4 regions of the Stappia sp. P2PMeth1 genome follow, and region 3 is predicted to be linked to each of the others. Evidence: predicted binding sites of a transcription regulator. Region 3 holds the regulator's gene; each other region holds the start of a gene.
The links. The regulator PhoB, encoded in region 3, activates phosphate uptake and scavenging genes when phosphate is short. The targets are predictions, from matches to a motif close to TGTCATNNANCTGTCAT.
Positions count from the first base shown of each region.

Region 1: phnC (phosphonate ABC transporter ATP-binding protein) is a predicted target of PhoB. The motif match lies at 5,361-5,377, and genes of this name have one in related genera.
Region 2: P2PM1_RS14365 (pyruvate kinase) is a predicted target of PhoB. The motif match lies at 5,077-5,093, and genes of this name have one in related genera.
Region 4: phnD (phosphate/phosphite/phosphonate ABC transporter substrate-binding protein) is a predicted target of PhoB. The motif match lies at 5,899-5,915, and genes of this name have one in related genera.

Region 1 covers NZ_FYAW01000009.1:451,957-459,048, forward strand. The annotation lists gene phnG (phosphonate C-P lyase system protein PhnG) at 37-504, shown strand; gene phnH (phosphonate C-P lyase system protein PhnH) at 504-1,130, shown strand; gene P2PM1_RS05125 (carbon-phosphorus lyase complex subunit PhnI) at 1,130-2,248, shown strand; gene P2PM1_RS05130 (alpha-D-ribose 1-methylphosphonate 5-phosphate C-P-lyase PhnJ) at 2,245-3,174, shown strand; gene phnK (phosphonate C-P lyase system protein PhnK) at 3,180-3,956, shown strand; gene phnL (phosphonate C-P lyase system protein PhnL) at 3,992-4,690, shown strand; gene P2PM1_RS05145 (DapH/DapD/GlmU-related protein) at 4,701-5,321, shown strand; gene phnC (phosphonate ABC transporter ATP-binding protein) at 5,444-6,295, shown strand; gene phnD (phosphonate ABC transporter substrate-binding protein) at 6,370-7,092, shown strand, end outside.
Region 2 covers NZ_FYAW01000021.1:118,530-125,621, forward strand. The annotation lists gene P2PM1_RS14345 (acetate/propionate family kinase) at 1-368, opposite strand, end outside; gene P2PM1_RS14350 (bifunctional enoyl-CoA hydratase/phosphate acetyltransferase) at 365-1,729, opposite strand; gene P2PM1_RS14355 (DUF3141 domain-containing protein) at 1,737-4,247, opposite strand; gene fabI (enoyl-ACP reductase FabI) at 4,258-5,022, opposite strand; gene P2PM1_RS14365 (pyruvate kinase) at 5,201-6,679, shown strand; partial or broken gene P2PM1_RS14370 (transposase) at 6,888-7,085, opposite strand.
Region 3 covers NZ_FYAW01000010.1:72,855-79,946, reverse strand. The annotation lists gene P2PM1_RS05545 (substrate-binding domain-containing protein) at 1-278, shown strand, start outside; gene pstC (phosphate ABC transporter permease subunit PstC) at 354-1,727, shown strand; gene pstA (phosphate ABC transporter permease PstA) at 1,727-3,031, shown strand; gene pstB (phosphate ABC transporter ATP-binding protein PstB) at 3,109-3,885, shown strand; gene phoU (phosphate signaling complex protein PhoU) at 3,977-4,687, shown strand; gene phoB (phosphate regulon transcriptional regulator PhoB) at 4,821-5,519, shown strand; gene P2PM1_RS05515 (GcrA family cell cycle regulator) at 5,677-6,219, opposite strand; gene P2PM1_RS05510 (aspartate aminotransferase family protein) at 6,708-7,092, shown strand, end outside.
Region 4 covers NZ_FYAW01000019.1:441,896-448,987, forward strand. The annotation lists gene P2PM1_RS13035 (SulP family inorganic anion transporter) at 1-1,353, opposite strand, end outside; gene P2PM1_RS13040 (LysE family translocator) at 1,636-2,295, shown strand; gene phnE (phosphonate ABC transporter, permease protein PhnE) at 2,308-3,123, opposite strand; gene phnE (phosphonate ABC transporter, permease protein PhnE) at 3,125-3,937, opposite strand; gene phnC (phosphonate ABC transporter ATP-binding protein) at 3,941-4,759, opposite strand; gene phnD (phosphate/phosphite/phosphonate ABC transporter substrate-binding protein) at 4,859-5,803, opposite strand.

The DNA of each region.
Region 1 (7,092 bases), on a different contig from region 3:
GGCGCTCGCAGCCCAGGAGAGACGACGGAGTTGCGGATGGCGAAGGCAGAGACGGCAGGCGGCTCTGAACAGGGACTGAAACGGCTGATGGATGTGCTGGCTGCCTCGCCGGGCGATGAGATCGCCGCCTGTGCCGAGGCGCTCGGATCCCTGCCGGAGGCGGCGCCGGTGCGGGGACCCGAGATCGGTCTGGTGATGGTGCGCGGCCGCATCGGCGGTGACGGCGCGCCCTTCAATCTCGGAGAGGCTGCGGTGACGCGGGCGACGGTCCGGCTTGCGAGCGGGGCTGTCGGTCATGCCTATGCGTTGGGGCAGGACAGGGCAAAGGCGCGGCTTTCGGCTGTGCTCGCGGCCATGTGGAGCGAGGGCGCGCGCCGAACAGACATCGAGGCGCAGGTATTGGCGCCATTGGCCGCAGCCCGTGCCGAGGAGGTCTCCCGCGTCAAGCGCGAGGCCGCTGCAACCCGCGTCGACTTCTTCACCATGGTCCGGGGAGACGACTGATGTCCGATGCCCGTCTTTCGACGCTCGCCGTTTCCGGCGGGTTCAGCGATCCGGTGTTCGAAGCGCAGGCCGTCTTCCGCGCGCTGATGGACGCGACGGCCCGACCCGGCACCGTTCACACTCTTCCTGCAGGCGTCGCGCCGCCCGCTCCCCTTGGGCAAGGCTCGGGTGCCGTCGCGCTCGCGCTCTGCGACCCCGACACGCCGGTCTGGCTGGATCGCGAAATCGACAGCGAGAGTGTGCGCGCATGGCTGTCTTTCCAGTGCGGAGCGCCGCTGGCACAAGGGCCGGAGAGATCCGCCTTCGCCTTCGTGAAGGGCGAGACCATGCCGGACATGGCCGATTTTGCGTCTGGAACGCAGGAGTATCCCGACCGCTCGACGACGCTGGTGGTCGAGGTGGAGGCGCTGGATGGCGGCGCCGCCCTCAGGCTTGAAGGACCCGGTATCGACGGGCAGAGGCGGATCGCCCCGCGCGGTCTTCCGGCTACGTTCATGACGCAGCGCGCCGCCAATCGGGCGCTCTTTCCGCGCGGCGTGGACGTCGTTCTGGTGGCGGGGCTGTGCATGATGGCGCTGCCGCGCAGCACGGTCGTATCCCATGTCAACGAGCCGGAGGCCGGCTGATGTATGTCGCAGTCAAGGGCGGCGAGGCGGCCATCGCCAACGCCCACAAGATGCTCGCCGACCGCCGTCGCGGCGACCGGTCGTTGCCGTCTATCACAGTGGAGCAGATCGTCGAACAACTTGCGCTGGCCGTCGACCGGGTGATGGCGGAGGCCTCGCTCTACGCGCCGGATCTGGCGGCGCTGGCCGTCAAGCAGGCGCGGGGCGACATGATCGAGGCGATCTTCCTGCTGCGCGCCTATCGCACGACGCTGCCGCGCTTCGGCGCCTCGCAGCCGGTCGAGACCGGCGAGATGATCGCCGAGCGGCGGGTTTCGGCGACCTACAAGGATCTGCCGGGCGGACAGGTTCTCGGCCCGACCTTCGACTACACGCATCGCCTGCTCGATCCCGCCCTTGCCGGCGACGAGGCGGTAGAGACTGCGCCGGCGCGCGACAGCGAAGGCGAGCCGCTGACCCGCGTCGCCGACATCCTCGCCCAGGAAGACCTGATCGAGCGGGCCTTCACCGGTGACCCGGCCGAGATGCCGCGGGAGCCCTCCGGCGACCTGACGCGCGAGCCGATGGAGTTCCCGATGGCTCGGGACCTGCGTCTCCAGGCGCTTGCGCGCGGCGACGAGGGCTTTCTGCTGGCGCTCGGCTATTCCACCCAGCGTGGCTATGGACGTACGCACCCCTTCGCCGGCGAGATCCGCATCGGCGAGGTCGAGGTGGAGATGGACGTGCCGGAACTCGGCTTTGCCGTCTCGCTCGGCCGCATCCGGGTCACGGAATGCCAGATGGTCAACCAGTTCGCCGGTTCGGCGAAGCTGCCGCCGCAATTCACCCGCGGCTATGGCCTCGTTTTCGGCCAGTCGGAGCGCAAGGCGATGGCGATGGCGCTGGTCGACCGGTCGCTGCGCGCCGGAGAATTGGGCGAGGACCGGGTCGCTCCGGCACAGGACGAGGAATTCGTCATTTCCCATGCCGACAACGTCCAGGCGACGGGCTTCGTCGAGCATCTGAAACTGCCGCATTACGTCGACTTCCAGGCCGAACTCGATCTCGTCCGCCGGATGCGGGCGGAGTTCGAGGTGCGGCAGTCGCGCGACCATGACACGCAGGAGGCCGCCGAATGAGCGCCGCAGCCGCACTCGGCGAAGACCTCGCCACTTACAATTTCGCTTATCTGGACGAACAGACGAAGCGGATGATCCGCCGGGCGATCCTGAAAGCCATCGCCATTCCCGGCTACCAGGTTCCCTTCGCCAGCCGTGAGATGCCGATGCCCTATGGCTGGGGCACGGGCGGCGTGCAGGTCACCGCCTCGATCATCGGGCCGCAGGACGTGCTGAAGGTCATCGACCAGGGGGCGGACGACACCACCAACGCGGTGTCGATCCGCGCCTTCTTCCAGAAGGTCGCCAGCGTCGCGGTGACGACGAAGACCCGCGAGGCGACGATCATCCAGACGCGCCACCGCATTCCGGAGGAAAAGCTCCAGGCAGGGCAGGTGCTGGTCTACCAGGTGCCGATCCCCGAGCCGCTGCGCTTTCTCGAGCCACGCGAGACGGAAACCCGCAAGATGCACGCGCTCGAGGAATACGGGCTGATGCACGTCAAGCTCTACGAGGACATCGCCCGCCACGGCCATATTGCCACCACCTATGCCTATCCGGTGCTGGTCGCCGGCCGCTATGTGATGGATCCCTCGCCGACGCCGAAATTCGACAATCCGAAGATGGACATGAGCGATGCCTTGCAACTCTTCGGCGCCGGCCGGGAGAAGCGCATCTATGCCATCCCGCCGCATACAAGGGTCGTCAGCCTCGATTTCGAGGACCATCCCTTCGAGATCCAGACCTTCGACGAGCCCTGTGCCCTGTGCGGTGCCGAGGGCGTCTATCTCGACGAGGTGATCCTCGACGACCGCGGCGGGCGGATGTTTGTCTGCTCGGACACCGATCATTGCGAGGACCGCCGCGCGGCCGGCCATCGCGGTCGTCTGTCGCCCGACGAGGCCTATGCGGGCCATGGCCAGGTCCAGGAGGATGCAGGACGATGATGAGGCTGCAGGAAATGCCGCTGCTGAGCGTCGAGGGCCTGTCGCGCTATTACGGCGAGCGGGTCGGCTGCCGGGATGTCTCGTTCGAGGTCTATCCGGGCGAGGTGCTGGCGATCGTCGGCGAAAGCGGCTCGGGCAAGACGACATTGCTCAACTGCATCTCGACCCGCCTGGAGCCCAGCACGGGGAGTGTCTGCTACCGCATGCGCGACGGCGCGATGCGCGATCTCTATCGCATGAGCGAGGCCGAACGGCGCCTGCTGATGCGCACCGACTGGGGTTTCGTGCACCAGAACCCGGCCGACGGGCTGCGCATGACCGTGTCGGCCGGCGCCAATGTCGGCGAGCGGCTGATGGCCGTCGGCGAGCGCCATTACGGCCGCATTCGCAACACTGCCACCCATTGGCTGTCGCGGGTGGAGATTGCGGAGGACCGTATCGACGACCAGCCGCGGGCCTTTTCCGGCGGCATGCGCCAGCGCCTGCAGATCGCGCGCAATCTGGTGACCGGGCCGCGCCTCGTCTTCATGGACGAGCCGACGGGCGGCCTCGACGTTTCGGTGCAGGCGCGCCTGCTCGATCTGCTGCGCGGGCTGGTCAACGATCTCGGACTTGCCGCCATTGTCGTGACTCATGACCTGGCGGTGGCCCGACTGCTCTCGCATCGCATGATCGTGATGAAGGACGGCCGGGTGGTCGAGGAAGGGCTCACCGACCGTGTGCTCGACGATCCGCAGGCGCCCTACACCCAGCTTCTCGTCTCTTCCATCCTGCAGGTGTGACCATGACCGATCCCGTCAGCCGAAAGGAGGCCGCGATGGCCGTCCGGGCGCGCGCGCTTTCCAAGACCTTCTGCATGCATCTGCAGGGCGGCCTCGAACTGCCCGTGGTGGACGGCGCCGCCTTCGAGGTTCGCGCCGGCGAATGCGTGGTACTCGGCGGTCCGTCCGGTGCGGGCAAGAGCTCCATCCTCAAGATGCTGTATGGAAACTACGCCGCAAGCAGCGGCGAGATCCTGATCCGCCACGGCGGGGAACTGGTCGACCTTGTCGCCGCCTCGCCGCGTCTCGTGCTGGCCATCCGCCGAGAGACACTCGGCTATGTCAGCCAGTTCCTGCGCACAGTTCCGCGCGTCGCCGCCGTCGATGTGGTTGCCGAACCGCTGGTCCTGCGCGGCGCCGATGCGGCGGCAGCCCGCGAACGGGCGCGTGAGATGCTGGACCGGCTCAACCTGCCGCAGCGGCTCTGGCAACTGCCGCCGGCGACCTTTTCGGGCGGCGAACAGCAGCGCGTGAACATTGCCCGCGGCTTCATCACCGATCATCCGGTGCTGCTGCTGGACGAGCCGACGGCCTCGCTCGATGCCGCCAACAGGCGGATCGTCATCGAACTGATCGCCGAGAAGAAGGCGCAGGGCGTCGCCCAGATCGGCATCTTCCATGACGAGGAAGTGCGCGAGGCCGTCGCGGACCGGATCATCGACGTGCGCGGCTTCGCGCCGGCCCGCGCGGCCTAAGGGGGAGACGATGGCACGACTTTCCGAAACTCCCTTCATCCATCCGACCGCCGAGGTCAGCGACTGCGCGTTCGGTCGCTACACGGAGGTGGATGCGCGGGTCAGCATCAGCGAAACCCGGATGGACGATTATTCCTATGTGATGCGCGACGCGATGATCTGGAACGCGGAGATCGGCAAGTTCGCGAACATCGCCGCCTGCGTCCGCATCAATGCCACCCATCATCCGATGGAGCGGGCAACGCTGCATCATTTCACCTATCGGGCGAACGACTACTGGGACGATGCCGATCAGGAGGCGGAGTTTTTCCAGCGGCGGCGCGCGGCGCGGGTACGGATCGGCCACGACACCTGGATCGGTCATGGCGCGACCATCCTTCCCGGCGTTTCGGTGGGGGACGGCGCTGTCATCGGATCGGGTGCGGTCGTGTCGCGGGACGTCGCGCCCTACACCATCGTCGGCGGGGTTCCCGCAAGGCTGATCCGCGAACGGTTTCCGGCGGATATTGTTACGCGGATGCAGGCACTTGCCTGGTGGGATTGGAGCCATGACCGGCTGCGCGAAACGCTCGAGGATTTCCGCACTCTCGACGCGGCGGCGTTTCTGGAGCGCTATGAGCGGGCTTTCTGAAGTGTTCAGCCGTCGCACTACTGTTCCGCATCCGGTAAACGTCAGGGAATTGTCATAAAATCGCAGATTCCTTGTCATCTGTGCGGAGTACGCAAGCTTCAATCATCAAGATTGAGGCGCAGATGTTCAAGCTCGACGGTGTGACGCGAAAGTTCGGAATGCTGACCGCGGTGGATGCCGTGACGCTCGACATCCCGGACGGGCAGATGGTCGGCGTCATTGGCCGCTCGGGAGCCGGAAAATCCACTCTGCTGCGAATGCTCAACCGGCTTGTCGATCCGAACGGCGGAAAGATCGTATTCCGCGACACCGAGGTCTCTGCCCTTTCGGGATCCGCGCTTCGCTCCTGGCGACGGGATTGCGCGATGGTGTTCCAGCAGTTCAACCTGGTGCCGCGGCTCGATGTGGTGTCGAACGTGCTGCATGGGACGCTGAATGCCCGCTCGACGCTCGCCACCGTCTTCAACCTGTTTCCGAAGGCGGACATCCTGCGTGCCATCGACATTCTGGAGCGGCTGGGTGTCGCCGAGCATGCGTTGAAGCGCGCCGAGGCCCTGTCGGGCGGCCAACAGCAGCGCGTGGCGATTGCCCGCGCGCTGATGCAGTCGCCGAAGGTGCTGCTGGCGGACGAGCCGATCGCCTCGCTCGATCCCCTGAACGCCAAGATCGTCATGGACGCGCTCAAGGACATCAACGAGCGCGAGGGAATCACCGTCATCACCAACCTGCACACGCTCGACACCGCGCGCACCTATTGCGAACGGATCATCGGCATGGCGCAAGGCCGCGTGGTTTTCGACGGGACCGCTGACGAACTGACCGCTGAAGCGGTGCGGGAAATCTACGGCACCGACGGCGACGGCAACGAGGTTTCCGAGGCCATCACCTCGACCAGCATCACCGCCCGGCCTGCGACAGCGGCGGTGGGTACACCATCCCCGGCCATGCTGCGGACGGCCAACGCCTCCGCATGAGCCGCAGGATCCGGCGCGGCGTCCGCGCACGGTCACACGCAACAACGACAAACGACTCTTTCAGGAGACGTCATATGCTCAAGAAGCTTCTCTTGGCCGCCACCGCGGTCGCGACCCTGTCCGTCGGTGCGACGGCACAGGAGATCAACGAGTTCCGCATCGGCGTCCTCGGCGGCGAGAATGCCCAGGACCGTCTGGCCTCGAACGAGTGCCTGCGCGCTTATGTCCAGGATCTGCTCGGCGTCGAGACCAAGATCTTCACCCCCGCCGACTATGACGGCGTGATCCAGGGTCTGCTGGGTGGCTCGATCGACATGGCCTGGCTCGGTGCCTCGGCCTATGCGAAGACCTATCTGACGAACCCGGAAGCGGTCGACGTCGTGCTCGTCAAGACCAATCTCGACGGCTCCTTCTCCTACCATTCCATCGGTTTTGCCCGCAAGGACAGCGGCATTGCCTCGCTTGAGGAGATGAAGGGCAAGAAGTTCGGCTTCGGCGATCCGAACTCGACCTCCGGCTACCTGATCCCGTCCATCGAGATCCCGCAGATCACCGGTGCGTCCATGGACAACGGTGCCTATTTCGCCGAGGTCGTCTTCACGGGCGGCCATGAGCAAACCATCGTTGCGGTCAAGAACGGCGATGTCGACGGTGGCGTGACCTGGGCCGACGGCCAGGGCGAGTGGGAAGACGGCTACAATTCCGGCGCCCTGCGCAAGGCGGTCGATGCCGGCCTGGTCGACATGAACGACCTGGTCGAGATCTGGCGCTCCAAGCCGATCCCGGAAGGCCCGATC
Region 2 (7,092 bases), on a different contig from region 3:
TGCGGCTGGTGCAGCGGGGCGAAGGGAGACAGCCGCTCCAACTCGCCGAGCAAGGCCTCGGTGATCGGTTCGGGAGCCTGCCGGTCCGCGCCGCCATGCACGACGCGATGGCCGATGGCGAGCAGCTCAAGATCGGGCCAGCGCGCCCGGAACGCGTCGATGACGGCGGCCATCGCGCCGGCATGGGTGGTCAGATCCCCGGCGGCGGCCGGGATTTCGGCCCCGTCCGCGTCCGTGAGGCGCAGCAGGGCCTGCGGCCCGATCCGGTCGGCCAGGCCCGTCGCCACCGGCGCATCGCCGGTCTGCGGGAACAGCGCGACCTTCAGCGACGACGACCCGGCGTTCAGCGTCAGCACCGCGCGGGTCATCTGGCGCCCGCGAAATGGCGGATCGCCGCCACGGCACAGGAGGCAAGGCGCGACATCGGGCTGTCGGAGCGGCTGTTCAGGATCACCGGCACCTTGGCGCCCAGCACCAGCCCCGCCCCCTCGGCATGGCTGATGAAGGCCAGTTGCTTGGCCAGCATGTTCCCCGCATCGAGCCCCGGAACGACAAGGATATTGGCCCGCCCCGCGACCGAGCCCTTCAGCCCCTTGGTCCGCGCGGCCCCCATGTCCACCGCATTGTCCATGGCCAGCGGCCCCTCGACCTGACCGCCCTTGATCTGGCCGCGGTCGGCCATTTTCGACAGCAGCGCCGCATCGATGGACGACTGGATGGCCGGGTTGACGGTTTCGACCGCCGACAGCACGCCGACGCGCGGCTCCATCCCCAGGGACAGCGCCAGGTCGATGGCGTTCTGGCAGATGTCCATCTTGGTGGCGAGATCCGGCGCGATGTTGATCGCCGCATCGGTGACGAACAGCGGTTCGGGATGGCCCGGCACGTCCATCACGAAGACATGGGTGAACCGGCGCCCGACCCGCAGGCCATGGGCCTTGTCGAGCATCGGCTTCAGAAGATCGTCGGTATGCAGATGCCCCTTCATGACGGCCGCCGCGCGGTGGTCATGGACCAGCCTGCAGGCCAGTTCGGCCGCGGCCGCATCGCCGGCCACGTCGATCACCTCGATCCCGCCGAGATCGGCCCCGATTTCGTCGGCCGCGCGCCGGATCGCCTCGGCCTCGCCGATCAGAATGGGCGAAATGACGCTCTCGCGGGCGGCGAGCAACGCCCCGCCCAGCGATTTCGCCTCGTTCGGGCAAACCACGGCGGTCGGCAGCGCGGGCAAGGGCCGCGCGCGCTCGAGCAGCGCCTCGAAATGGCGATGGCGCTGGACCACCAGCCCCGGCACCTCGACATCCTCGCGGTCGAACTTCTCGACCGGGGCGATGACCTCGGCCTCGCCGGTCAGGATCTGGCGGCCGTCGGCATGGGTGACCTCGGTCCTCAGCCGCACCATGCCCTCGGCCTTGGACACCACCTCGGCACGCACGATGACTTCCTCTCCGGCATGGGCGCGGGTGTGGAAGTCGAGGGTCTGGCGGCGATAGAGCGTCCCCGGCCCCGGCAGTTGCGTGCCGAGCACGGCGGAGATCAGCGACGCCATGAACATGCCCGGCGCAATGCGCTCGGCCGTGCCGTTGCCGTCCACATCGGTGTCCGTCAGATGCATCGGGTTGGAATTGCCCGAAGCGGCGGCGAAGACGAAAAGATCGTCGGCCGTGATCAGACGACGCAGCTCGGCGCGGTCGCCGGGCTGCATTTCGTCGAAGGTGCGATTTGTCATGCGCATCTCAGCCCTCGCCACCGGGAGTGGAGACGGGCTTGCCGCGTCGGGGTTTCGCCGTGCCGCCGGCCGCCGGCGGCACCGTCTCGAGCATCGCTGCCGGCTCCAGTGTCGGAGGGACCTCGGCGGGCGCCGACAGCGGATCCCGCGAGACGTTGCCGATCAGCGGATCCAGCCCCAGTATCTCGCGGAACCGCTGCAGCAGGACCACCGTGGTGGGCAACATTTCCTCGGTGTCGCCGGCAATGTACTGCACCGCCTGCATGGCCAGTTCGCGTTCGTTCCTGTCGCCCAGCAACAGCGGCAGGGTCTCGATCGCGCGCTCGGGCTCGAACGTGGCGATCAGTGTCTGCTGATGGATGATCATCGCGCGGCGTTCCGCGCCCAGACTGCGGAAAGGTTCATCCCTGGTCAGCACATGCGCCGAGCGCTCCAGCCGGTCGCGCCGGACCTGGCGGCGGTTCTCGGCCATGAGCACCAGCATGCGGATCACCGCTTCGCAGAAGCCGCCCAGTTCGACGGTCATCAGCGCAGTGGCAACCTCGGGCAAGCCGCGCAGCTCGTTCTGGTTCTTCAGGGTCCGGCGCGCCTCGTGGGTGCGGCCGAAGGCACGGCCCCAGGGGCTGCCCCAGATCGAATGGAAATACAATTCGTACCCCATGTCGCGGCTGTCGCGCAGGAAGTCGATCATGGTCTCCGTGCCCTGCACCCAGAAGGCTTCGGCGGCGAGGAAGGGGTTGCCGGCGGCGGCCTTGCGGCGCTCCGCCTTGACCTTCGCGGCAAGGCCTTCGACCGGTTGCATCGCCGGGTTGCTGCTGGAGGCGAGCGCGCGGGTCAGGCGCATCGGATGCAGCGCGCGGCTCATCTCGGCCCCGCTCTCGGTGACCAGCGAGCGCACCACGGGCCGGACGATCGCGTCGTAGAGCTGCGCCTGCACCTCGGCGGCACGGGCAACGGCGGCGAACGGACGCTGGTCGTCCAGCCCGTCGCCCAGCGCGCGGATGTCGTCGAGCGTGCGTTCCGCGAAGCCGACGGTGAAGTGGGTGTGCCCGTCCTTCTCGGTCACGTCCTCGATGGTCATCTCGTAGAGGCCGGGGGCCAGGGCCTCGATCGTCTTGAGCGTGGAGGCAACCTCCGTGTGCTCCTTCTTGGCGATCTGCGACGAGACGAAGATGCCCAGATGCCCGACCTGTTCGTGCACCATGTAGACGATGCGCTGGCCGCGGATGCGGATCTCGTTCACATCGGCATAGGTTTCGGCGACCCAGTTCAGCGCCTGTTGCGGCGGGGTGATGTTGTCGCCGTGGCTGGCGAAGACGATGATCGGCGCGCGGATCGCCTTCAGGTCGACCGGGCGTCCCGGCTCGATGCGGGCCTCGTTCTTGACCAGCCGGTTGCCGACGAACAGTTGCTCGACGATCCACTTGATCTCGGCTTCCGTCATCAGGAAGAAGCCGCCCCACCATTTCTCGAACTCGAGGAACGCCTCGTCGCCCTTGTCGATGTCGCGGAAGAGGTCGGTATACTTGCGGAACAGCGTGCGCGCCGGATTGAGAAGCTCGAAATTCTGCACCAGATGCGCGCCGTCGAAGATGCCGCCGCCGAGATCGGACAGGAACATCGGGATCCAGGTGCCGCCCAGCACACCGGCATTGTAGCGCATCGGGCTCTCGCCCACCTTGCCGGCCCAGGGCGCGACGGGGGCGCCGTTGATGACGATGGGGCCGGTCAGGTCCGGATTGGTGGCGGCCAGCAGCAGCGTCGCCCAGCCGCCCTGGCAATTGCCCGTCACCACGGGCATCGACGCCCTGGGATGGCGGCGCATCACCTCGCGCACGAAGGCGGCCTCCGAGCGGGTGACGTAGGACAGGAACTGCCCGGGCTCCGGCATCCGCCGGAAGGCGACGAAATAGACCGGATGCCCCTTCCGCAGGGCGACCCCGACCTGGCTGTCGGCCTTGAAGCCGCCGATCCCCGGCCCGTGGCCGGCCCGCGGGTCGATGATGATATAGGGGCGCCGGGCGTCGTCGATCGTGACGCCGTCGGGCGGCAGGATCTTCAGCAGCATGTAGTTCGACGGATAAGGCAGGTCCCGGCCATCCATGATCACGTCGTAATCGTAGATCAGCACGGGCGGGCAGCCGGCCTCTTCATGCGCCAGAAAGATATCGCCGCGCTTGCGCAGCGTGTCCATGGTCAGGATCGTCCGTTCCCAGGCATCGCGCAGGTATTCTGCATAATCCGTGTGCAGCCTGCCCTCGGCCTGCGCGGCCCGCAGCTTGTCCATCAGCGAGCGGGCGGTCTCGACCGCCGCTTCGGCCCGGCGCGAATGGCCATCGGCGATCCGCTCGGACTGGCGCGAGGCGGCCGTGGTCAGGACGGTCAAGATGGCCGAACCGGCATCGATCTCGCCGTCGGTGGCGGTCATGGTCTTCTGCATCGCGGAGAAGAGATCGCCCTTGGAGCGCAGAACCTGCGACTGGCGGAAGGGATCGAACAGATCGAAGACATTCGCCATGGGGGTCTCCTCAGGCCGTGATCGAGAAGCCGCCGTCGATGTCGTGGACACCGCCGGTCAGGTTGCGGGCCTCGGGCGAGGCAAGGAAGGCCGCAACGGCCCCCACATCCTCGATCGTCGCCAGGTGATGGATCGGCGCGCGCTCGGAGGCGGCCGCCAGAAGTTCGTCGAAATGGTCGATCCCGCTCGCCGCCCGGGTCTTCAGCGGCCCCGGCGACAGGGCATGCACCCGGATGCCCTTTTCGCCCAGCTCGGCGGCGGCATAGCGGACGGCGCTTTCCAGCGCGGCCTTCACCGGGCCCATCATGTTGTAGTGCCGCACCACGCGGGAGGAGCCGAAGAAGCTGACCGACAGGCAGCAGCCGCCCTCGGTCATCAGCGGTTCGGCCGAACGGATCATGCGCAGGAAGGAATGGACCGACACATCCATCGCCATGGCGAAGCCTTCGGCCGAACAATCCACCACCCGGCCGTGAAGATCCGCCTTGGGCGCGAAGGCGATGGAGTGGACCAGCGTGTCGAGCCGTCCCCAGCGATCCGCGATTGTCCCGAACACCGCTTCGAGCTGGCCGGGCCGGGCCACGTCGAGCGGCAGCATGATCTCGGCCCCGAGGTCCTCCGCGAGAGGGCGGACGAAGCGCTCTGCCTTGTCGTTCAGCCAGGTGACGGCGAGGTCCGCGCCCTGGGCCCTCAGCGCCTGCGCGCAGCCATAGGCTATCGACTGATCGTTGGCGATCCCGACAACCAGCGCCTTGCGGCCACTCAGAGAGAACATTCCCGCCTCCATCTTGCTGACGGTTACAAGTTGCGATGGACAGGAGTCAGATTCATGTCGGATTGGCGACAGATCTACGAAGGCCTGCACTCGCCAGCTCCCGCAAGCAAGGTTCATGCAACCGTCCTTCACACCACCGTCGCACTGCCGTGAGAGGGGAATCCGAAAGGAGTGTTCCGTGCTGCCCGAAGACCTGTCCGCCCTGTCCCGTGAACTGGATGCGCTTGCCGAGGCGATTGCCGAAGACGCGGCGGCGATCGCCGCGCCCTGGCAATCCTGGCTGGAGGGGTCGGACTTTGCCGACAGCGCGAGCAACCTGTCGCACTACCTGGCCCTGCGTCACCGCGACCTGCGCGACCTGCAACAGCGCCTGATGGCCGCCGGCCTGTCGTCGCTGGGCCGGTCGGAAAGCCGCGTGATGCCCACGATGGCCGCCATTCGCCGCGTTCTCGCGCTGGCCTGCGCCAGCGAACCGGCGGCCCTGCCGAACGGAGCCGGCGATTTCTTCGCCGGACAGGCGAGGATTGCCGCCCGCGCCAATGCGATCCTCGGCCCCTGCGGACCCGAAAGCCCGGTGCGCCTGATGGTCACGCTTCCCTCCAGCGCGGCCAAGGCTCCGGAGTTTGCCGCGCACCTGGCGGGTCTCGGCGTCGAGGCCGTGCGCATCAACTGCGCCCATGATGACGAGGCCGCGTGGGCGGCCATGATCGCGCATGTCCACGCCGCCGAGGCCGGAACCGGCAGGCGCATGCGTGTCGTGATGGACCTGCCCGGTCCCAAGATCAGGACCGGCACGCCGCGCAAGGCCAAGGCCACTCCGCGGCTGCATGTCGGCGACCATCTGGCGATCGCGCGCAAGAACCGGGTTTCCGACGTGCCCGCCTCTCTCTCCGCCATCGAATGCGAGCTCGACGCCGCCCTCGACGCGACGCGGGTCGGTCACCGCATCCATATCGACGACGGCAAGCTGTCGACGCGGGTGCTCACGGTCGAGGAGTGGGGCGTGCAGGTAGTCGTGGAGGCCGGACCGGGAGAGAAGGGCTACAAGCTGAAGCCCGAGAAGGGCATCAATGTTCCCGATGCCGAACTGGCCGTGCCGGCCCTGACCGACGACGACCGCGCCCTCCTGCCCTTCGTCGCCCGCCATGCCGACGCCATCGACTTTTCCTTCGTCCAGACGCCGCAGGACGTGGCCGACCTGCAGTCGGCCCTTGCGGATCTGCGTCCCGACGACTGGCACAAGCTCGGCCTGATCTTGAAGATCGAGACCCGGCTGGCCCTCAGGAACCTTCCCTCGCTCATGGTCGCCGCCGCCGCGCGGCAACCGGCGGCGGTGATGATCGCCCGCGGCGATCTCGCCGTGGAAGTCGGCTTCGCGCGGGTGGCGGAGATGCAGGAAGAGATCCTCTGGCTGTGCGAGGCGGCCCATCTGCCCGTCGTCTGGGCGACGCAGGTGATGGAGAGCTTTCTCAGGACCGGCGTTCCCTCGCGCGGGGAAATGACGGATGCCGCGATGGCGGTGCGGGCCGAATGCGTGATGTTGAACAAGGGCCCGTTCCTGCTGGACGGGATCCGCATGCTCGACAGCCTGCACCTGCGGATGGGCGAGCACATGGCGAAGAAGTCGCATTTGCTGCGGCCGCTGCGCTCCTGGTGACACCCGGCGACAGCCGGCCAGCGCCCCCCAGGGCAGGCGGCGACGGCGGGACTTTACGCGCCCACCGCAAGATAAACGTCGCAAAATACTCCGTCCTCAGACGTTTTCACGCAGCATACTGATGTAGCTGACCAGAGGCGGCGCACGGCGGGTCAGATATGCAGCGACATGACAGTCTCACGATCAAGTACAAGCACCATCATAGAAGATGCCGTTTCACGGCAAGCGCCCTGCCGAGGCGTAGCCGGCTCTGGGCATTCGGGAAGAGGGGCAGGACATAGGTTCGGCGCCGGATCTACTCGTTGAGGCGATCGAACCTGTTGGTCGACTTCAGGTGCTTGTGGTGCTGGCGCGGCAGCCGAAGGAAGGTGGGAGCCTGTTCGATGTTTTCCTCCGCCCAGGCGGTATCGCAC
Region 3 (7,092 bases):
AGGACACCCTGAAGGCGGTCTCGATCGACGGTGTCGCTCCGTCTCTGGAGGCGATCGGTTCGGGTGAGTACTCCCTGTCGCGTCCGCTTTACAACTACGTGAAGAACGCTCACCGCGGCGTCATTCCGGGTCTGAACGAGTTCCTCGAGGAGTACGTCTCCGAGGACGCCATCGGTGACGGCGGTTACCTCGCCGAGCGTGGCCTCGTGCCGCTTCCGGCGGACCTGCGCGAAAAGACCCGCGCTTCGGTCGCTGCCGGCGAGAGCATCTCGTTCTAATCTGAGAGCGTTGCAAGCGCCCGCGCGGGGACTCCGCGCGGGCATTTTCTTGATCAACCGCAATCGGGGGCGGTGATGGCCGGAACCGTATTTCTCATTCTCTTGGTCCTGGCGGTAGTCGGCTACGTGGCGGGGCTCATCCGCGCCAGACGTGTGCGCGGCACCGCTTATCGCGACTTTCACTCGCTGCCATTTTACCACGGTCTCAACATCGCCATCTGGACCGGTATTCCGGCGTTGATCATTGTCCTGTTCTGGCTGCTTTTTCAGGGCGCGGCGGTAGACCGGATCATTCTCGACAGCATGGGCAATGCCGCTGCGGGACTCGACACCGCGCAGAAGGCGCTTCTGCTGAGCGAGATCAAGCAGGTGGCTGCTGGGCGCATCTTCCGAGAGCCGTCGGGAGACGTCGCGGCTGCGGCCGAGTTTTACAAGGCTGTCATCGCCAACGCCCAGTGGGCCATGCTGGTGGTCGCCGTGTCTGTCGCTCTGGTCGGTCTCGGACTGGGCTACAAGCTGATTTCGGTGCGCTATCGCGCGCGCCACAGTGTCGAGCGTTCGCTGAACGCCTTCATGCTGTTCTGCTCGGTGGTCGCGATCGCAACCACCGCCGGCATCGTCACCTCGCTCCTTTATGAGGCCTACCAGTTCTTCTCCCGCGTTCCTGCGCATGAGTTCTTCTTCGGCCTGAACTGGGAGCCTCAGATCCCCATGCGTGAGGATCAGGTCGCGGGAGCGGGGGCTTTCGGTGCCGTTCCGGTATTCCTCGGCACCCTTGTCATCGCGGTGATCGCCATGGCGGTCGCAACGCCGATCGGCCTGTTCTCCGCGGTCTATCTGACCGAATTCTCCTCCGAACGTGTCCGCGCGGTCGTCAAGCCGCTGCTTGAGATCCTGGCCGGCATCCCGACGGTCGTCTACGGCTTCTTCGCCGTGCTGACTGTCGCACCGGCGTTGCGCAGCCTCGGGGACTGGTTGGGCTTCGGCGTCAGTCCGAATGCCGCGCTGGTCGCGGGCGGCGTGATGGGCATCATGCTCATCCCCTTCATCTCCTCGCTGTCTGACGATGCCTTGACCGCCGTCCCGCGCTCCGTTCGCGATGGGTCCCTGGCGCTGGGGGCAACAAAGGGCGAGACAATCCGCAAGGTGCTGCTGCCGGCCGCGCTTCCCGGCATTGTCGGCGGTGTTCTGCTGGCGCTGTCGCGAGCCATCGGCGAAACCATGATCGTGGTGATGGCGGCAGGTCTGATCGCCACCATGAACGTCAATCCGCTGCAGTCGGTAACCACCGTTACGGTGCAGATCGTTACGCTGCTGATTGGTGACACTTCCTTCGACAATCCGAAGACGCTTGCGGCCTTCGCTCTTGGTCTCGTCCTCTTCGTGATCACCCTGGCACTGAACGTCGTGGCGCTTCGGATCGTCCGCAAATATCGGGAGCAGTACTGATGTCCGTCACGGCTGATACCAACCCGAGCGCTCTGGCCCGGACCCCGGTCAACTGGTCGTCGGACGCGATGCAGGCGCGTCGACGCGCCCGCTACGCTGCCGACACGCGGCTGAAGACCTACGGTCTGACCGCCATTCTCCTTGCCCTCGGCTTTCTGGCGATCCTGTTCACCTCGCTTTTGATGAGCGGCTACAAGGCCTTCGTCCAGACCATGGTGACAGTGGAGATCCGCCTCGATCCTCAGGAGATCGATCGGGCGGACGTGTTCAACGCTCCCTGGCGGAACATTGTCCAGAATGCGCTTGCCGGTCTCAACCCGGAGGTGACCGCCGCGGAGCGCCGCAAGTTCCTCCAGACCTTCACGCCGAACGCGCAGTTCCTCATTCGCGACCGGGTCGTTGCGGATCCTTCGCTGATCGGGCGGACCGTGGCCTTCACCGTGCCGCTGGCCGATCCCTTCGACCAACTGGCAAAGGGCGAGGTCGACCGCTCCCTGCCCGAAAGCCGGCGGCGGGTCGACGACACGCAGATCGGCTGGTTTGACGAACTGAGCGCCCGCGGTGTGATCAGCCAGCCCTTCAACTGGGGCCTGTTCTTCAACGCCGACAGCCGGTTCCCTGAGCTTGCCGGCCTTGCGGGAGCCATCTCCGGCTCGTTCTGGGCGCTTCTCGTCTGCTTCCTGCTGTCGTTCCCGGCCGGTATCGCGGCGGCGATCTACCTTGAGGAATTCGCCCCGAAGAACCGCGTGACGGACTTCATTGAGGTGAACATCAACAATCTCGCAGCCGTGCCCTCGGTGGTTTTCGGTCTCCTTGGTCTTGCGGTCTTCCTGGGGGTTTTCGGCTTGCCGCGCTCGGCGCCGCTGGTCGGTGGCATGGTGCTTGCGTTGATGACCTTGCCGACGATCATCATCGTCACGCGGGCTTCGCTGAAGTCGGTCCCCTCGTCGATCCGCGAGGCCGCGCTCGGTATCGGCGCGTCCAAGCATGAGGCGATCCTGCACCACATCCTGCCGCTGTCGATGCCGACCATTCTGACCGGCACGATCATCGGCCTCGCCCAGGCGCTGGGCGAGACGGCACCCTTGCTGCTGATCGGCATGAACGCCTTCATCACCTCGCCGACCACCGGTGTGCTCGAAGCCTCCACCGCCCTGCCGACGCAGATCTTCATCTGGGCCGACAGCCCCGAGCGCGGCTTCGTTGCCCGCACTTCGGCGGCGATCCTGGTGCTGCTCGGCTTCCTGATCACGATGAACGCAATCGCAATCTTCCTCCGGCAGCGCTTTGAGCGGCGCTGGTGAGCGGGCCTCGAAAGGAAATGACCATGTCCATGGAAACGATGGAAGCCCCGGTGACGGGGTCCGCGGCAGCGGCGCGCATGACCACGCCGGAAGGTGTCGCAGTGAAGATGCGCGGCAAGGACGTGCGGGTGTTCTACGGCGAGAAGCAGGCGCTTTTCGATGTCAATCTCGACATCCGCGAGCGGCATGTGACGGCGCTGATCGGGCCGTCCGGCTGCGGCAAGTCGACCTTCCTGCGCTGCCTCAACCGGATGAACGACACGATCGACATCTGCCGCGTCGAGGGTCTGATCTCGCTCGACCAGCGGGACATCTACGATCCGTCGATCGACGTGGTCGAACTGCGCGCCCGGGTCGGGATGGTGTTCCAGAAGCCGAACCCTTTCCCGAAGTCGATCTACGAGAACATCGCCTACGGGCCGCGCATCCACGGCTTGACCCGCAACAAGGCGGAGCTTGACGAGGTGGTGGCCGTGTCCTTGCAGAAGGCCGGCCTGTGGAACGAGGTGAAGGACCGTCTCGACGAACCGGGCACCGGCCTGTCCGGCGGCCAGCAGCAGCGCCTGTGCATCGCCCGCGCCATCGCGGTCAGCCCCGAGGTCATCCTGATGGACGAGCCCTGTTCGGCGCTCGATCCCATCGCCACCGCCAAGGTGGAGGAACTGATCGACGAGTTGCGCGAGAACTACACGATCGTCATCGTCACCCACTCCATGCAGCAGGCCGCCCGCGTGTCGCAGCGCACGGCCTTCTTCCACCTCGGCAATCTCGTCGAGGAAGGGGCGACGAACGACATCTTCACCAGCCCCCGGGACAAGCGCACCCAGGACTACATCACCGGCCGCTTCGGCTAATCTGGATCTGGTCGAGAACGGGCGGGAGGCTGCGTCCTATGCGGCGCACCCCGCCGGGTGGGGCGACCGCCGCCCCGGATGGAGACGAGACATGAGCGAACATACCGTATCCTCCTTCGACGAGGAACTGAAGGAGATCGCCGGCCGCGTGTCGGAGATGGGCGGCCTTGCCGAGGTCATGCTGAGCGATGCCGTGTCGGCGCTGGTGCGCATGGACAAGGACCTCGCCCGCCGGGTCATCGGCCAGGACAAGCGGGTCGACGTCCTGCAGTTCGAGATCGAGGAGCAGGCGATCCTGATCATCGCCCGCCGCCAGCCGGTCGCCAGCGACCTGCGCGACGTCATCTCGGCGATGCGCATCTCCAACGACCTGGAGCGCGTCGGCGATCTTGCCAAGAACATCGCCAAGCGTGTCATCGCCATCGAGGGGACCTTCGATTCCAAGAAGTTCGCCCTCGGCGTCGAGCACATGACCGAACTGGCCCAGGCGCAGTTGAAGGACGTGCTGGACGCCTATGCCAGCCGCGACAGCGAGGCGGCGGCCGCGGTGCGCGACCGTGACGACGAGGTCGACGCGCTCTACACCTCGATCTTCCGCGAACTCCTCACCTATATGATGGAGGATCCGCGCCAGATTTCGGTCTGCGCCCATCTGCTGTTCTGCGCCAAGAACATCGAGCGGATCGGCGATCACGCCACCAACATCGCCGAGAACGTCATCTACATGTCGACTGGCGTTCTGCCGACCGACGAGCGCCAGAAGGTCGACGAGACCGGCGTCGAAACCGACATCGTGCCCTGACGCGGCTGCGATCGAGACTTGCGCGGGCGATCGGATCGCCCGCTGCTGCTGACAACGAAAGCCGGCAAGGCGGTGCGAGTGAAAAGCCGCACCAAGGCCTTCCGGCCGGGTCGATAGGACAAGGGTAAACATCATGCCGAAGGTCCTGATAGTGGAGGACGAAGAGCCTCTCATCATGATGCTGCGCTACAATCTCGAGGCCGAGGGCTACACGGTCGAGACCTGCATGCGCGGCGACGAGGCCGACCTGCTGCTGCGCGAAAGCCAGCCGGACCTGCTGCTTCTCGACTGGATGTTGCCGGGCCTGTCCGGCATCGAACTGTGCCGCCGTCTGCGCTCGCGCGCCGAGACCGAGCGCCTGCCGGTGATCATGCTCACCGCCCGCGGCGAGGAGCAGGAGCGCATCCGGGGCCTTGCCACCGGCGCCGACGACTATGTGGTCAAGCCGTTCTCGATCCCCGAGCTGATGGCGCGGGTACGCGCCATGCTGCGCCGGGCAAAGCCCGAGGTCGTGTCCTCGCTGCTGCGCGCCGGTGATCTGGAACTCGACCGCGAGACCCACCGGGTGCGCCGCTCCGGCCGCGAGGTTCATCTCGGCCCGACCGAGTTCCGACTGCTTGAATTCCTGATGACCTCGCCCGGCCGCGTCTTCTCGCGCGAACAACTGCTCGACGGGGTCTGGGGCCACGATGTCTATGTCGACGAGCGGACGGTCGACGTCCATGTCGGCCGCCTGCGCAAGGCTATCAATCGCGGCAAGGTGCAGGACCCGATCCGCACCGTGCGTGGTGCCGGCTACGCCTTCAACGACCAGTTCGCCGTCGCCTCCTGAGGCGGGCCACCGATATGGAAGGAGCCGGAGTGCCTGGCACGGCGCTCCGGCGATCCCCGTCGCGGACGCTCCACCGATGCAGACGCGAAAAGGCCCGCCGCGGAAACCGCTGGCGGGCCTTTCTCGTCAGAGCCGCCCCCTGGAGGGGGACGCTGCCTCAGCCGTTGGCGACGTTGCGGTCGCGGCGGCGATCGCTCGCCGGCTGATAGGCGATGCGGCAGTGATAGGGGCAGTAGGGCACGCCCGGGTTCGACGGGTGGCCGCAGAAGTAGAAGTCTTCCTTGGTGGGGTCGCCGATCGGCCATTTGCAGGTCCGCTCGGTCAGCGTCAGGATCGTTGCCCGCTTGGCGATCGGCACCAGTTCGGCGACGGGCTTGGCTTCCGGCGCGGGGGCGGCCACCGGCGCGGCCTCGATCTTCAGCGCGGTGGCGCCGATGGTCTGCGGTGCGGACGGGGCGCCGCCGCCCTGCTGCTGCGCCGCCGACGCGGCCGCCTCCTCGGCGCCGCTCCGGGCCGGCTTGCTGCGTGCCTTCTGGGCGGCCGCCGGCGCCTTGGCACGGCCTGACAGGCCGAGGCGATGCACCTTGCCGATCACCGCATTGCGGGTGACGCCGCCGAGCTCCGCTGCGATCTGGCTGGCGCTCAGTCCATCGGTCCAGAGCTTCTTGAGAAGGTCGACGCGTTCGCTTGTCCAGGACATGCGCTCAACTCCGTGTTGGATCGGGCCCCGACATCTGGTTAATAAAAGGTTATCGGCACACCGTAAGGGGCGCCCCGCTCATCGCCGGATTTTGAGGCTATTGTGAGTCGGATACACGAGATGTCGTATTTCTTGACTGGGAAGCTACAATATGCCGGCTTTCCGGTTCAAGGTGAGGGGGCGATTCACCTGGGGATTGATCCGGTTTTCCCCAGAAAAGGCCGCTTTCGGCCGCGTTGCGGGTGCGCATGCCGCCCGCCAATTCCGTTGACTTTTCCGCGTCCGCGCGGTGTATAACGGGGCTTCCTCGCCGTGCCGCCTCTCGTGGGCGGCATAATTGCTTTCGGGAGCGCCGTCCGCATCCTTCGCAGCCCTTTGCGGCAGCGGGAGGGCAGCGGTTCGCAAGGCATCGCGCGGGGCTCGGGGCGGGTTCGCCCGCCAAGGCATCTCGCCGGTCGATGGGACCGGTCAATGGGAGCAGGAAGGACATGGAAGGCTCATCTCTCTATCAGACCTACAGCCGCGCGAACCTGGAGTTCGTGCGTGGCGAGGGTGTGTGGCTGGAGACTTCCGATGGCCGACGCTTTCTCGATTGCGCCGCCGGCATTGCCGTCAACTCGCTCGGCCATTCCCATTCCGGTCTCGTCAAGGCATTGAAGGACCAGGCCGACAAGCTCTGGCACGTGTCCAACGTCTATGCCATCGAGGGCCAGGAGACGTTCGCGCGCAAGCTGACGCAGGCGACCTTCGCCGACCGCGTGTTCTGCACCAATTCCGGCGCCGAGGCGCTGGAATGCGCGATCAAGACGGCGCGGCGCTACTTCTATGCGAAGGGCGAGCCGGAGCGGATCGACATCATCACCTTCGAGGGCG
Region 4 (7,092 bases), on a different contig from region 3:
CGAGACCAGCGGCAGCCGGCGCACCCCGGCGATCTGCGACATGCGGTGGATGAACAGGACCGAGCCGAGCGCGAAACCGGTGACGATGGCCTCGGTCAGGTCGCGGAAGATGGTCAGCAGGAAGGTGACGGCGAAGACCAGCGTCTCGCCGCGCGAGGTGCGCAGCAGCATGGTGATGGCATGGCGCTCGGCCATGTTCCAGGCGACCACCGCCAAAAGGCCGGCAAGGCTCGCCAGCGGGATGTAGGAGGCGAGCGGCGCCGCCAGCAGCATGAAGGCGAGCAGGAACAGGGCGTGCAGCATGCCGGCGACAGGGCCGATGGCGCCGGCGCGGACATTGGTCGCGGTGCGGGCGATGGTGCCGGTGACGCAGAAGCCGCCGAACAGGGCCGAGCCCATATTGGCGACGCCCTGGCCGACCAGCTCGCAATTCGACCGGTGACGGCGGCCGGTCATGCCGTCGGCGACCACGGCGGAGAGCAGCGATTCGATCGCGCCGAGCAGGGCGAAGGAGACCGCCGCCGGCAGCACCGCGACGATCCGCTCGAAGGAGATGTCCGGCAGGGCGGGCACCGGCAATCCGCTCGGAATGCCGCCGAAGCGCGAGCCGATGGTGTCGACCGGCAGGCCCGCGGCCCAGGTGACCAGCGAGGCGAGGGTGACGGCGATGAGCAGGCCCGGCCAGTGCGGCCGCCAGCGCTTCAGCCCGAGAATGACCGCGATCGTGCCGCCGGCGAGCAAGGCTGCGGCCGGCTCGAAACCGGGCAGCGCCCGCCACAGCACCGGCAGCTTTTCCAGCAAGGGGCCCGGTTCCGGCCCGTCCAGCGTCAGGCCGAAGAGATCCTTCACCTGCGAGGCGAGGATGATGACGGCGATGCCGGCGGTGAAGCCGACCGTCACCGGCCAGGGGATGAACTTGATATAGGTGCCGAGCCGCAGCGCGCCGACGCCGATCAGGATCAGGCCGGACAGGAAGGTCGCAAGGATCAGCCCCTCGACCCCGTGCTGCATCACCGTCGCGGCGACCAGCACGATGAAGGCCCCGGCCGGGCCGCCGATCTGGAAGCGGCTGCCGCCCAGCGCCGAGACCAGGAAGCCGCCGACGATGGCGGTGTAGAGCCCCTGCGCCGGGGCGACGCCGGAGGCGATGGCGATCGCCATGGACAGCGGCAGCGCGACGATGGCGACGGTCAGGCCGGCGATCGCATCGGCCCTGAGCGCGGCAAGGCCATAGCCCTCCCGGAACACGGTGACGAGCTTGGGGGTGAACAGGGCCGCCGGATCGGGTGCGGCGGATTGGGAGTGGGGACGATGCGCGGAGGGCTTGCGCGCATCCTGTCCGGTGGCGGTCATCGCGGATCTCATATGTCGGGGGGCCCGTCGGTCGGCGGGCTTTGATGAGAGAGCAGCATCCGCCCCCGGCCTCCGCAAGAGCAATACGCGAAAATACCTAAGGCCCTCGTCAGGCCCGCGGCGCGGCAGGCCCCCAGGACACGGGGCACGGGACACGGGGCACGTGAAAGCCCCTCACCGCCGGTTGAGAGGAAAGCGCTTGGCCGGCCGGCGGAGCCATGCGATCCCTTGCGGATGCCGCCCCGCGCCCTTGCGGGCACCGCTCCCGTCAGGATGCTGCCGATGGATCCGCTCTCCGCCGTTCTCGCCTTTTCGCTTGCCGCCGCGCTGCTGACGCTGACGCCCGGCCTCGACACCGCCCTGGTGCTGCGCACGGCGGCGGTGGAAGGGCCGGGACAGGCGATGCTGGCCGGCGCCGGCGTCTCGACCGGCGTTCTCGCCTGGGGGCTGATGGCCGCGCTCGGGCTCGGCGCGGTGCTCGCGGTTTCGGAGACCGCCTATCTGCTGCTGCGGATCGCCGGCGCCGCCTATCTGCTGTGGCTCGGCATCGGCATGCTGCGCGCGGCGCTGTCGCCGGAGCGGGCGCGGCACCTGGCGGCGATGGCGAGCGCCAAGGGGGCGGGGGGAACCGGCGGCGGCCGCGGCCGCGGCTGGTACTGGCGCGGGCTGCTGACCAACCTGCTCAACCCGAAGGTCGGCGTGTTCTATGTCAGCTTCCTGCCGCAGTTCACTGCCGAGGGCGTGCCGGTGGTCGCGTTCAGCGTCGGCCTTGCCGCGATCCACGCGACGATGGGGATCGCCTGGTTCGCGCTGCTGACCCTGGCGACGCGACCGATCACCGGCCTGCTCAAGCGCCCGGCGGTGACCCGCTCGCTCGACGGGGTGACCGGCGCGGTGCTGATCGGCTTCGGCCTGCGGCTGGCGCTGGAGCGGCGGAGCTGATCCGCAGCCCCATCAGATGATGGCGTGGCGGACCTTGGCCGAGACCCACTCGCTGAACACCACCGTCGCCAGGATGACCAGCAGGATCGTCGTCACCTGCGGCCAGGCCAGCACGTTGAGCGAGGCCTGGAGCTGCAGGCCGAGGCCGCCGGCGCCGACAAGGCCGAGCACCGCGCTCTCGCGGATGTTGATGTCCCAGCGGAACACCGAGATGCCCCAGAAGGCGGGCGCGATCTGCGGCCAGTAGCCGTAGTTGAGCAGTTGCGCGCCGCCGGCGCCGGTCGCCTGGATCGCCTCGATCTGGCTCGCCTCCGTCTCCTCGATCGCCTCGTAGAGCAGCTTGCCGACAAAACCGATGGAGCGCAGCGCGATGGCGATGATGCCGGCGAGCAGGCCGGGGCCGAGGATCGAGACCAGCAGCAGCGCCCAGATCAGCGAGTTGATTGAGCGCGAGGCGACGATGATGAACAGCGCGATCGGCCGGGCGATCAGCAGGCTCGGCGAGGTGTTGCGCGCGGCCAGGAAGGCGATGGGCGTGGCGATGAGGACCCCGAGCAGGGTGCCGAGCGTCGCCATGTTGATCGTGTCCCATAGCGGCCAGAGCAGCCGCTCGATATAGGCAAGGCGCGGCGGAAACATGCGCGAGCCGATGTCGGCCGCCTGTTGCGGGGCATCGAGGACGAAGAGCCAGATCGTGTCCCTGGTCATCACCTGCCAGCACCAGACGGTGACGGCGACCAGGGCGAACCAGCCGGCCCACAGGGCAAGACGGGCGCGCGGGGTGCGCAGGCGCCAGACCGGGCCGTTCTCGGTTTGCGTCACCGGCATGTCACTGCACCCACTTGCGGATATGGCTGGAGGAATATTCGGCGAACATCACCACGACGATGATGATCAGCAGGATGGCGCCGGCGCTGTCGTATTCGTAGCGGTCGATGGCGGTGTTCAGCGTCGCGCCGATGCCGCCGGCGCCGACGATGCCGATCACCGCGCTTTCGCGGAAGTTGATGTCGAAGCGGTAGAGCGACAGGCCGATCAGCCGCGGCATCACCTGCGGCTGGACCGCATAGTTGACCAGTTGCCACCAGGAGGCGCCGGTGGCCCGGATCGCCTCGGCCTGGGCCTCGTCGATGTCCTCGATGTCTTCGGCCAGAAGCTTCGCCAGGAAGCCGATGGTGGCGAAGGACAGGGTCAGGAAGCCGGCAAAGGGTCCGAAGCCGAACATCGCCACCAGCAGGATGGCAATGATGATCTCCTGCAGGGCGCGGCTCGCGGCGATGATGCCGCGGCAGACGTAATAGACCGCGCGCGGGGCGATGTTGCGCGCCGCGCCGATGCCGATGGGGACGGAGATCAGCACGCCGGCCACTGTCGAGGTGACCGTCATGGTCAGGCTCTCGATCATGCCGGCGCGGATGTCCTTCCAGCGGCTGGTGAAGTCCGGCTGCAGGAAGCCCTGGACGAAGCGCCAGCCGCGGTCGAGCCCGTCCCACACGCGCATCCAGTTGACCTCGACCGAGCCGACGGCCAGCACCAGATAGACGAGGATGGCGGCGTAGAGCCCGTAGCGCCAGCGCGGATCGGGGATCATCGTCGCCGGGCGGCGCCAGCGGCGGGGGTAGGCCTTGGCGGTGGCGGTCATGGCTCAGACCATCCCGGCCATGCGCTCGGCCGCGTCGCGCTCGGCATGGTGGTCCTCCTCCGCCGCGCGGCGCATGGCGGTCCAGTCCTCCTCGCCATAGATGCGGGTCAGCACGCTTTCGTCGAGCAATTCGGGGGCGCCGTCGAACACGACCTCGCCGGCCCGCAGGCCGATGATGCGCTGGGTGAACTGCTGGGCCAGCACCACGTCATGGATGTTGATGATCGCCGGCAGGTCCTGCTCGGCGCAGATCTCGACGATCAGCCGCATGATCTGGCGCGAGGTCTTGGGGTCGAGCGAGGCGGTCGGCTCGTCGATCAGCAGCAGTTCGGGATCCTGGGCGAGCGCGCGGGCGATGCCGACCCGCTGGCGCTGGCCGCCGGACAGGGCATCGGCGCGCTTGTCGGCATGGTCGATCAGGCCGACCCGGTCGAGCAGGCGGAAGGCGTTCTCCACGTCCTCGCCGGGAAAGCGGCGCAGGAAGGAGCGCCAGAAGCCGACATAGCCGAGGCGGCCGGACAAGACGTTCTCCATCACCGTCAGCCGCTCCACCAGGGCGTATTCCTGGAAGATCATGCCGATCCGCCGCCGCGCCCGTCGCAGGTCGCCGGCCGGCAGCGCGGTGATGTCGAGGTCCCCCAGCAGCACCCGGCCCTCGGTCGGCTCGACCAAGCGGTTGATGCAGCGGATGAGGGTCGACTTGCCGGCGCCGGACGGGCCGATCAGGCCGAGCACCTGCCCCTTCGGCACGGTGAAGCTGACCGACCTCAGCGCCTTGTCACCGGTCTTGTAGGTCTTGGTAAGCGCGTCGACTGTCAGCATGCGGGGATCCGGGGAGAGGGCCAGGTCTGTCGGGCCGGGAGGCCGGTCATGTCGGGGCCGGGCGCGGAGACAGGTCCCCGCGCCCGGCCGGCCAGAGACTTACTGGCAGGTGTAGGACACGCCGCTCGCCTCGTCGATCTGACGGATGACGGCCCAGGTGTCCTTGAAGGTGATCGGGATGAACTGCGCCTCGCCCGACTTGGAGAATTCCTTCTCCAGCGACGAGCCCTCCCACTTGAAGCTGAAGAAGCCTTCCTTGATCTTCTCCTGCAGCTCCGGCGTCAGGTTGTGGGCGATGCCGTAGCCGGTGGTCGGGAAGGTCTGCGACTTGTAGATGGTCACGATCTGCTCGGGCTTGACCACCTCGCGCTCGATCATCCGGGTCATCACCGAGTTGGCGATGGCGGCCGCCGGGTAGTCCTTGTTGGCGACGCCGAGGATCGAGTTGTCATGCTTGCCGGAGAAGGCCGGCTGGTAGTCGGTGCCGGCGACGAGGCCATATTCCGCCTGCAGCAGGGCGGACGGCGCCTTGAAGCCGGAATTCGAGGTCTCGGAGGTGAAGGCCAGCGTCTTGCCCTTGATGTCCTCGACCTTTTCGATGCCCGAGCCCGGATAGGTGATGATTTCCATCTCATAGCCGAAGGAGCCGTCGGCCTTGGCCATCATGGTGAAGGGGCGGAAGCCGGCGCAGGCGACGGCGAGCGGGTTGGAGCCGGTGTTGAAGCCGGCGATATGCAAGCGGCCGGCGCGCATCGCCTCGATCTGGGCGGCGTTCGACTGCACTGGGAAGAACTGCACCTTCTTGCCGGTGACGGTCTCCATATGAGCCAGGAAATCGGCCCAGGCCTCGGCATAGACGGCCGGGTCCTCGACCGGGGTATAGGCGAAGATCAGCGTCGAGGGGTCGACCTGCTGGGCGGGATCGGAAGGAATGTCGGCGATCATGTCGCCGTCGGCATCGGTGTAGCGGCTGTCGAGCTTGAACTCGGCCTGTGCCGGAGTGGCGGCCATCAGGCCGGCAAGCAGGGCGGCAACGCTCGCCATGCCGGCGAGCTTCGTCAGGTGCATGGTCATCTACGTTCCTCCACTGGGGCGCGGTCTGCATCCATTAGGGACCGGATGTCTGTTATGCGTCCTGTGTGAAGGCTGGATGACAACGCAACCCCCGTCAAGTCTGTAAGCCGGCGAAGCTTTCCTCAGGTTGCACCGCCCGGCACCGCGAAACACCCGCCTCGCCTGCGCTCGCCGCCCCCTGCACGCCGCACCCGTCATCCCCGCGTCTTAGCGGGTTGCGCGCCCACGCCGAACCGGGACGACATCCTGCGGGCGGGGCGGATGACGTGCTTTCCTCGCCGCGTTGCGAAAGACGGACGGGAGGGAGGCAGCACCTCGCATCCTCTCGGGCATCAACCCCGGTCGCACGCAAGCACGCGCCGGTCATCCCACCCACCGATGTCACCCCGGCCGCAGGCGAAGCCGCAGAGCCGGGGGCTATTCGTTCCCAGAGCGGCGGCGAGGGCGCGAGACCCCTCCCCGCGTCATCCCGCACGCAGCGAAGCGGAGATGCGGGATCGGGGAGCCACGGCGCTCACGGGGGCTTTCGGGAGCACGTCCGACAGGCCTCGGCTCGCCGGTTCCGGGTCGCGGCTTCGCCTTGCCCGGAATGACGCTGGGAAAGGTGGGCGGCCGGGGCGCGGCCGGAGGAGACCCGAGGACGCGGCCCGAGAAAGCACCGCGAGGGCGCGGCCTGCACGAATTTTTGGAATTCCGAATTCCGATCCGGTTGACAGGCCACCGCCGATGCGGCAGGGTGAGGTCAACGGAATTTGGAATTCCGAATTCCTTTAGTGGGTGCCCGTCGCTTCCCTTCGGCCCCGCCGCTCCGTGCGACCCGGCAGCGTCACTGGCCTCTCGCCAGTCTCTCGCCAGTCTTTCGCCGGTCTTTACGCCGGAGCGTCGACCCATTTCGCCGGCCCTGCCGGCAACCGGGCTCCGTTGGCCCCATCGCCAGACCGCCGGCCGGTCCGGCTCCGCTCCAGCCGGCCCCGAACCGGCGAGGCGGATCCCGGACGCCGCGGAGACAGCGGAGGACACGGCCTCTCGCCGTGTCAGGGACAGGTCCGTCCCCAAGGGCCGCGCCGCCGGGTGCCCGATGCGGGCCTCCCGAACTCTACCCGCGGTGCGTCCGGCGGCGCGGCAGTCCCTGTAACCGTTGCCGGGCAACCATTGCCCGGCGGGCGTTCGGCGTGGGATGAGACGACGGCTGCGATCTGGCGACCGCACCAGCACAGAGGCACCAAGGGGGGCACCAGGGGGCGCCAAGGGGAGACGCC